2 regions of the Marinobacter sp. GH_1 genome follow, and region 2 is predicted to be linked to the other one. Evidence: predicted binding sites of a transcription regulator. Region 2 holds the regulator's gene; the other holds the start of a gene.
The links. Region 2 encodes FliA, which starts transcription of late flagellar genes. Its sites were predicted from a motif close to CTAAAGTTTNNNNNNNNNNNGCCGNTAA; they were not measured.

Region 1 (4,536 bases), 1.3 Mb from region 2:
GTCGGCCGGCAACAGAAGATTATCCGTTTGGTTTGGGTGCGGTGGAGCCGCTGGTGATTGCGGTGAAAGGCCTGGTTATTGCCCTGGTGTGTGTGCTTTCGCTGGCCTCGGCGGTGGTTTCGCTGCTGCAGGGTGGCCGTGCGGTGGCCGCCGACATGGCCATGGTGTTTGGTGCGGTGAACGTGGTGGGTTGCCTGGCCGTGTGGGTGTATCTGCGCTGGTCCAGCTTCCAGAACGACTCTGGCCTGGTCAGGGCCGAGCAGAGGCAGTGGCTGATGGACAGCGCCCTGAGTGCTGCTGTGATGATCGGTTTTGCCGCCGCCTGGATGCTGGAGAAAAGTCAGTGGTCAGAGCTGGCAGTATACGCAGACCCGGTGATGATGCTGGTGATCTCGGTGTATTTCATGACCGTGCCGGTGAAGATGATTCTGGAGTCAGTGCGGGAGTTGCTGCTGGCGGCACCCTCGGAAGAGGCCATGGACGATATCCAGGAAACCCTGGAAGACCTTGGCTTGAATCCGGGCCAGGTGAGAGTGGCGAAGTTGGGCCCTAACCTGCTCCTGGAAGCTCGTATGGTCAGAATCTGAACCTGGTGTTCTGGCATCAGCCAGCCTTCAGCCCGCCGATGGACAGAATCAGTCTGCGGGTGTCGTCCTTTTCGACGGCCAGGTAGTCCAGCAGGGCCTGAAGCGCGCCGTTTGGATCCTCCGGGTGGTTTGAAGCAAACCGTTTGACCAGCTCAATCTGGACATGCAGATCCTGGAAACGGCCATAGAGATCCTGGCGCTGTCGTAGGGTCTTAAGGGCGGATTTCCAGCTGTCGATGTCCAGTTCCATGAGGTAGCGGATGCGCTTCAGGAGTTTGCGGAGATTGTGGATGTCCTCATCTGGCGCGTCGTGCAGCAGTTCGGCGGTTTTCCGGTTGAACATGCGCAGCCGGTGTTCAACGCTTTTTTGAACGTCCCTGGTACTGAGTTTGTCGATCAGTTTGCGGAACTCCCTTGACTGCAGCTCGTCCTCCCAACTGTGCAGGCTCTGCCGGTAACGTTTGCTTCCAAGCCGTTTCGCCAGTTTTTTCTGTTCCTTGCCCACCCGCGCGCAGACCCATTGCTCCAGTGCCCGCAGGAGCTCTGGCTGGTCACTGCATAGCTGCGGCAGATCCTGGCGGAAGACGTGCAGATCCCGCAGGTTACTCGTGGCCTGGGCGTGTCGTTTCAGGTGGGAAATGTGGCTCTTCAGTGATTTGTTTCCGGTTACCTCGGCCAGGGATTCGGCCACGGCGCGGCTGCGACGAAGGGCAATGCGATACTGGTGGAGAAACTCATCGTCCAGGCCGAGCATCACCCCCCGATGTAACTGGTTAAGACTCTCGGCCTGCCCCAAAAGCACTGACGGAGTGTCTTTGACCGTCGCTTTGCCGGCGTTCTTGTGCCGTTTCTGGTTCTTGCGTTTGAACGCCTCATAACTGAAGTCCACCGGGGTTAGAAAGGTTTCAAGCCGACCTTCCCGTTTGCCGAGTTTGCGCCAGTGTTTGATTGGTAAACGTATGTGAATAAAACTGGCGGTGGGGAGTTCAAAGGGAGCGTGCGGCACCAGGGTGGCTGCCAGTTCCAAAAGCGCCGGGTTGTGCCCGACAATGGCCAGGGTTTGCGCCTCATTGTCACAGTTCTGCAGCCACTGTAATAGACGCCGGTAATCAAAGGTATAGAGTTCCGGGTTAGTGTAAATCTGCGCTTCACCCATCGAGGGATGCAAAATGCCTTTAAGCGTTTGTTGGGCGCGCAGGGCAGGGCTTACGTGAATCTCTCCTGCCATGGCCCCGTAACGCAGCAGCGCCTTCCCGAGCGGTGCCAGCTGTTGCTCGCCTCGTGGGTTTAGCGGGCGGTCCTTGTCGCTGAGGTTGTCGTTATCCCAGCTGGACTTGGCATGGCGGATGAGAAAAAGGTGTTTCACGGTGAGCTCTCCCCGGCACGACTGACATGAAACTTTAGTCTGACACAAGCTCAAGTCGTTTACATGACGGCCGATACCCGAACTACCTGAAAGGCTTGATACAAATGGCCTGGCTACCAAGTCGACATGTTTTACTTGAGTATTGGTATACAGGCGTTAACAAACTGGAACAGCCTTGTACGTGGCACTGTGGATAATCCCGAGGCCAGAGCAGACAATCCGGAGCAGAACCATGACATTGTTGAGCAACCTGACCATCCGAGCCCGCCTGTTGATTGGCGTATTGGTGCCGGTACTGATTACGGCGGGTACCATTGCCTGGATCACCGCCAGCCAGATTCAGGCAAACGGAGAAGCCGAGTTGGAACGCCTGGAGGAAGAGCTTCTGGATGCCCGTAAGGAAGGCCTGAAGAATCTCGTGGAAACGGCCCGGGCAGTGGTCATGGATGCCAAGAACAACTCTGGGTTGTCTGATAGAGACGCCCGCGAGGAGGCTCGCAAACGGCTACGCTCCATCACATTCGGGCAGGATAACTACGTTTTTGCCTACGCCCGTAATCTGGATAATCTCGCCTACGCTCCGGACCCTTCCCGCGAGGGGCCGACGACCAACCCCAATACACAGAAACTGGTTCGGGACCTGTTCTCAGCGGCGGGAACCGACGGCTTTTATGAGTACGACTGGACAAACCCCGCCTCGGGCGAGGTAGAGCCGAAAGTGTCTTATTCAAGCATTATCCCGGGCTGGGATTGGATGATGGGTGCCGGTATTTACGTCACCGATATTGAACGGGTATTGGTTGAGGCACGAAAGGAAATCGATTCGGCTATGGCGGCGGCCATGGGCTTTATTCTGTTGGTGACGGTTATCGTAGTTGCCGTGTCCCTGATCATAGGGCTGGTGATTGGCCGAACGGTGACGGCGCCCCTGAATAAAGTCAGCGATATGATGCAGGAAATCGCCGACGGTGATGGCGACCTACGCCAGCGTCTGCCGGAAGACGGCAAGGATGAGTTGGCTGAGCTAGGCCGCCGGTTCAATCATTTCGTGATCAAGATTCAGGATACTATTCGTGAAGTGGGCTCAACCACCGATCAGGTCGCCTCGGCCGCCGAAGAGCTGAGCCGTGTGGCCAACGAAACCCGCCAGTCGGTTCAGGAACAGGGCTCGGAAACAGACCAGATTGCGTCGGCGATCAATGAAATGGCAGCCACCATCCAGCAGATTTCCGGCAATGCCAACGAAGTGGAAAGCGCCGCTTCAGACGCCGACCGCATGGCCCGTGAGGGTGGTGAAACGATCACCAGCGCGCAAGGTGCCGTCAACCAGTTGTCCGAAGAAATGGAGAGCACGGCGGCCAGCATTAACGCCCTGGCGGAGAAGTCCAATGATATCCAGCAGGTTCTGGATGTGATCCATGCCGTCACCGAGCAGACCAACCTGCTGGCGCTTAACGCGGCCATCGAGGCTGCACGGGCGGGTGAGCACGGTCGTGGCTTCTCGGTGGTGGCGGACGAGGTTCGGCAGTTGGCCAAACGCTCTGCGGAATCCGCCGATCAGATTCGGGAAATGATTGACGGCTTTGTGGCCGAATCCAAGGCTTCTGTTGAACGGATGAACCATTCCCGCAAGAGTTCCGAGGCTACCGTCGAACGCATCAATCACGCCACTGGTGCGCTGAACACCATTGTGACATCGGTGACCCAGATCCATGATCAGGTTACCCAGATTGCCACGGCGGCGGAGCAGCAGAGCCAGGTGGCCGAGGAAATTAACCAGAATGTGGTGCGTATTGTCGACGCTGCCCAGCGTAGCGACACCGGGGTTAACCAGACCAATGAAGCCAGTCACGAGCTGGCGCGGCTGGGTGAAAACCTGCGTGAGCTGGTGAGCCAGTTCAAGGTCTGATTCCGGCGAGGCCGGCCTGCCGCATTGGCGTGGCTGGCCTCCACGGTTATCATGGCTTTCCGTTATTTGTTCGTTTTACCCTCAAAGCAATAACAATGGAAGCCAACACCATGTCTATGCACAGAATCTTCGTGGCGGCCCTTACGTTGGTTGCCCTGCTGACCAGCCCGTTTGCGGCGGCCGAGAAAACCTACACCATCCGCCTGGCTGAAACCTGGGGCCCGAACTCCAAAATCCTGGGTGAGACTCCTCGCAATATGGCCGCGATGGCGGAGCGGATGTCCAGCGGCCGCCTGAAGTTCCGGATTGATTCCTCGAACAAGCACAAGGCGCCCTTCGGTATTTTTGACCTGGTGCGCAACGGCCAGTATGACATGGGCCACACCGCCTCGTACTACTACAAGGGCACCATCCCCAACGCCATGTACTTCACCACCATACCGTTTGGCATGATCACGCCGGAAATGTATGCCTGGTTCTATCACGATGATGGCATGGCGCTGATGCAAAAGGTCTACGAGCCCTATGGCCTGCTGTCGTTTCCGGGCGGTAATACCAGCAACCAGATGGGTGGTTGGTTTCGCAAGGAAATCAACTCCCTGGACGACCTCAAAGGCCTGAAGATGCGCACCCCAGGCTTTGCCGGAGAAGTGATGGCCGAGCTGGGTGTGGCG
Region 2 (4,536 bases):
TAATCGTTCAGAAACCGAGACTGGATAACAGGTCATCAACGTCGTCCTGCCCCGAAACTACATCATCACGCTCCTCAGCCTTGATCTGAGGCCCTACCCCTTTTTCGGCCGATTCTTCTTTTTCTTCAATCTGGTGCACGGTGCCGGTGAGCTGGTCCACGTGGCTGGCCATCACCACCAGGCCAAGCAGGTTCTCTTCGACTTCTTTCACAAGAGCCGTTACTTTCTGGATAACCTGCCCGGTAAGATCCTGGAAGTCCTGGGCCAGAAGGATTTCTGACAGGTTGCTGTACAGGGTATCGGAATCTGTGGCCAGGCCCGCAAAGAAGCGATCAATGCGGCCGTACAGCTCCCGGAATTCTGCCGGCTCCATTTCCCGACGACGCAACCGCTGCCATTCGTCTCGCAGGGCGGTCGCTTCGTCGCGCATGGTATGCGCCACCGGCATGCTTTCTTCGACCAGGTCCATGGTGCGATTAGCCGCCTGGCTGGTCATCTGGACAACGTAGGCCAGCCGATCCGAGGCATCGGACATCTTGGACAAGGCTTCTTTCTGCTCGGCACTGCGGGCGTCTATCTGAAAATTCCGGATAGCCTCGTGCAGGCTCCGGGTCAACCGCCCCACTTCCCGATAGAGGCTCTGGTCGCGAACTTCACTAAGCTCGTTGATCACCGACATCGCACGGGCGTAATCGCCGGAACTGATGCATTCGGCCAGTTCGGAGCTTTGCTGCTGGAGCTTTTCGGTTACCTCCGGGTCGAGGCCCTGATGGTTCTCGTTCTTGTCAGTCATGACAGCCATCCGACCTCTGGTTACTGGATTCGCTCGAAGATCTTCTCAATCTTTTCCTTGAGAACGGCAGCGGTAAACGGTTTGACGACGTACCCGTTAACGCCGGCCTGCGCCGCCGCCACAATCTGGTCACGCTTGGCCTCCGCGGTTACCATCAGCACCGGCAGGTTCTTCAGGTTCTCGTCTGCCCGCACCGCCTTGAGCAGATCAAAACCCGACATGCCAGGCATGTTCCAGTCGGTCACCAGGAAGTCGTACTTGCCGCTCCTGAGCATGGGCAATGCAGTGTTGCCATCGTCCGCTTCATCCGTATTGGTGAAGCCAAGATCGCGCAGCAGATTCTTGATGATTCGCCGCATTGTGGAAAAGTCATCCACAATGAGAATTTTCATGTTTTTGTCCAATGGGACCTCCAGTCAGTAACACCCGGATTTCATTAAGCCTTTTGAAAGTCTAGCAGGCCGCTGCTTTAACCGCTTATTGTGTGGTGTTTGGCCGCGTTGTAAAGCGCCGGTTACCAAAATCTACACAGTTACGCGCCGCGCGGTCAGCGCCGGCCCGGTTTATTCTGGCTCGTCTTCCCGCCAATCGGACAACCGCCCCCTGAGACGAAAGGCCGCCTGGCTATGAATCTGGCTGACCCGGCTCTCGCTGACGCCCAGCACCGCGCCGATTTCCTTCAGGTTGAGCTCTTCCTGGTAGTAGAGGCTCAACACCAGCTTTTCTCGCTCAGGAAGCTCTTCGATTGCCTCTGCCAGGCTTTTCTGGAATGCATTTGATGAAATGCCATCCAGGGGATTATCGCTGGCCTCTGTTTCTTCTATCGGCAGCTCCCCGGATTCATTGAGCTCATCAAGGCTAAAAAGTCGGCCACTGTTGGCGTCTGCCAGGGAAGCATGATATTCCGACAGGTCAATGCCCAGCTCTTCGGCAACATCGACATCCTGGGCCTCGCGCCCGGTGCGGTCTTCCACGGTTTTGATGGCTGCCGCGATACGGCGGGCATTGCGATGAACAGAGCGCGGCACCCAGTCGCCCTTGCGGATTTCATCCACCATAGCGCCTCTGATTCGAATACCCGCGTATGTCTCGAAGGTGGCACCCTTGCCGGTTGAGTATCGTTGCGCAGCCTCCAGCAGGCCAATCATGCCGGCCTGCATGAGATCTTCAAGCTGAACCGAGGCCGGCAAACGGGCCATCAGATGAAGGGCGATTTTCTTGACCAGCGGCGCATGCTCCTCAATCAGCTGAGAGGGGCCTTTTGCGCCAGCCTGATGGTAGATTCCCAGGTTTTTCGCCAATGTCATGTATCCGGTTTTCTTATAGGACTGGATTCAGATCAGACTTCGACGAGCCGCTCCACGAAAAACTCCAGATGCCCTCTTGGCGATGATGGCAGCGGCCAGCTGTCCACTTTCTCTGCCAGGGCACGGATCGCCAGCGACGCCTTAGCCCGTGGATAGGCATCCAGAACGGCCCGCTGCCGCTGAACGGCTTTTTTGACGGCTTCGTCGTAAGGCACGATACCTACATATTGTAGTGCTACATCAAGGAAACGCTCGGTGACACGGGTCAGTTTTTCATACAGATGCCGGCCTTCCTGCTCATTTCGCACCTGATTCGCCAGAATACGGAAACGGTTGGTGCCGTAGTCGCGATTCATCAGTTTGATCAGGGCATAGGCATCGGTAATGGAGGTAGGCTCATCGCACACCACCAGCAGCAATTCCTGGGAGGCCCGCAGGAAACTGACGACCGACTCGGAAATACCGGCTGCTGTGTCAACAATCAGCACATCAATCTGGTCACCCAGCTCGCTGAAGGCGTTGATCAGCCCTGCATGTTCCATCGGGCTCAACTGGGTCATACGCTGGGTGCCGGACGATGCGGGGACAATCTTGATACCACCCGGGCCGTTGACCAGAACGTCCTTGAGGTCGCACTCGCCACTGAGCACATCCTGCAGATTGCGATTGGCGGTAATGCCCAACAGCACGTCGATATTGGCAAGGCCAAGGTCTGCATCCAGCAACACCACCCGCCGGCCTTTCTGGGCCAGCGCGATACCGAGGTTGACGGACACATTACTCTTGCCGACACCGCCCTTGCCGCCGGTAACCGCAATCACCTGAACCGGATGTGGTCTGCTCATACTGTTATCAGTCTCTTACTGCGTTCTTGTGTGGGCACAAACGGCAGCGCACCGGCTGTACCACCGGGCCTCAGGCCCCTTCTGCAGCGGCCTGGCCGTGCTGCATTGTTTTCAGGCGTTCTACGCCCAACCGCACCAGAGGAATGGCCTCTGCCCGGTGCAGGTCTTCGGGAATCTTCTGGCCATCGGTATACCATGCCACTTGCAGGCCGGTTTCCATGACAAAGCCCAAAGACTCACCCAGTGTCAGCGCTTCGTCAATCTTGGTCATGACGCAGCCTGCAAGGTTAGCCATCTTATAGCAATGCCACACGGATTTCATGATGCGCGGCTGGCTGGTGGCAGACACGACCAGATGGGTACGGATATTGTGATCGCTCCGGGCCAACTCCGCCAGCTGTTCCTGATAACCGCGATCCGAGCTGGTCAGCCCGGCAGTATCAATCAGAACCAGGTGCCGGTCTGACAATTCGTCCAGAATGTCATCCAGGGAATGACTCTCGTCCACAACCCGGACCGGAACATTGAGGATACGGCCAAACACAAACAGCTGTTCATGGGCTGCCACCCGGTAGCGATCGGTGGTGACCAACGCCAGGGAATCCGGCCCGTGCTCCAGTACATATTGGGCTGCCAGCTTGCCAATGGTGGTGGTCTTCCCAGACCCGGTTGGCCCCACCAGCGCATAGACGCCGCCGGCCTCAAGCCAGTGTTCCCGAGCGGTACGTACGCCGGTGGCCAGCATCTTCAGGGATTGCTTCCAACCATCTTCCAACCTGCCGGCGCGATGCTGACGGGACAGAGAGGTTGCCAGTTCCGCGCCCAGGCCAAATTCCTGCAGCCGCTCTGCAAGCCTCTGCTGAACCGCATTGGATGCCGCGACTGCAGGCTTCTCGGGTACCGAGGTACGGCCGCTGACCATCTCTCTCAGGGAGTTGATTTCCGCTCTCATGCTCGCCAACTCATCCGAGTAGCCCGCCTCTGGTCGGCCACCCGCATTGCCCACCGAGGTCGATCCACCAGCCAACTCACCTGACCAGTCGGCAGCCGGCCGGTCATCAGCCAGTGCACGATCATATTCCGCGCCGACACCCGCCCGCTTCTCCCGCACTTCGCGAATGCGACTGCGCGATCGGTTCAACTCTTCTTCCAACCGACGATGCTGGTCTGCCTGCAGCTCCGCCAGGCGCGAGCCGTTGGTGGCCTGTGCCGCTTTCTCGCCAAGGCGCTGGCGTGCCATATTTTCGTCATAGTCCAGGGCCGTCACAATTTCGACGCCTCCGTCCACCCGGCGATTGGACAAAATAACGGCATCCGGCCCCATCTCATGACTGACCTGTTTCAGGGCTTCGGCCATGGTCTTTGCAAAAAACCGTTGTACTTTCATAACGCTTCATCCTCCACCGGCGTGCCCGAATCGGGTGTTCGCCTTGCCCTGCCGGCCTTACTGGCCAACAGAGGCGACTATCGTGATCTGTTTGTTATCCGGAATTTCCTGGTACGAGAGCACATGCAAACGCTCTACCCCATAACTGGCAAACTTTGCCAGCACTGGCCGCAAGGGCCCGGAAACCAGAAGAATCGCCGGCTT

Region 1: a site for FliA is predicted at 2,003-2,030, ahead of ACNSOI_RS01395 (methyl-accepting chemotaxis protein). Genes of this name have one in related genera too.

What each region holds. Positions count from the first base shown of each region.
Region 1 covers NZ_CP184460.1:314,782-319,317, forward strand. Annotated here, with positions in the region: gene ACNSOI_RS01385 (cation diffusion facilitator family transporter) at 1-587, shown strand, start outside; gene ACNSOI_RS01390 (CHAD domain-containing protein) at 604-1,953, opposite strand; gene ACNSOI_RS01395 (methyl-accepting chemotaxis protein) at 2,186-3,862, shown strand; gene ACNSOI_RS01400 (TRAP transporter substrate-binding protein) at 3,973-4,536, shown strand, end outside.
Region 2 covers NZ_CP184460.1:1,627,275-1,631,810, reverse strand. Annotated here, with positions in the region: gene ACNSOI_RS07480 (protein phosphatase CheZ) at 8-793, opposite strand; gene cheY (chemotaxis response regulator CheY) at 814-1,197, opposite strand; gene ACNSOI_RS07470 (RNA polymerase sigma factor FliA) at 1,357-2,100, opposite strand; gene ACNSOI_RS07465 (MinD/ParA family protein) at 2,133-2,945, opposite strand; gene flhF (flagellar biosynthesis protein FlhF) at 3,016-4,332, opposite strand; gene flhA (flagellar biosynthesis protein FlhA) at 4,390-4,536, opposite strand, start outside.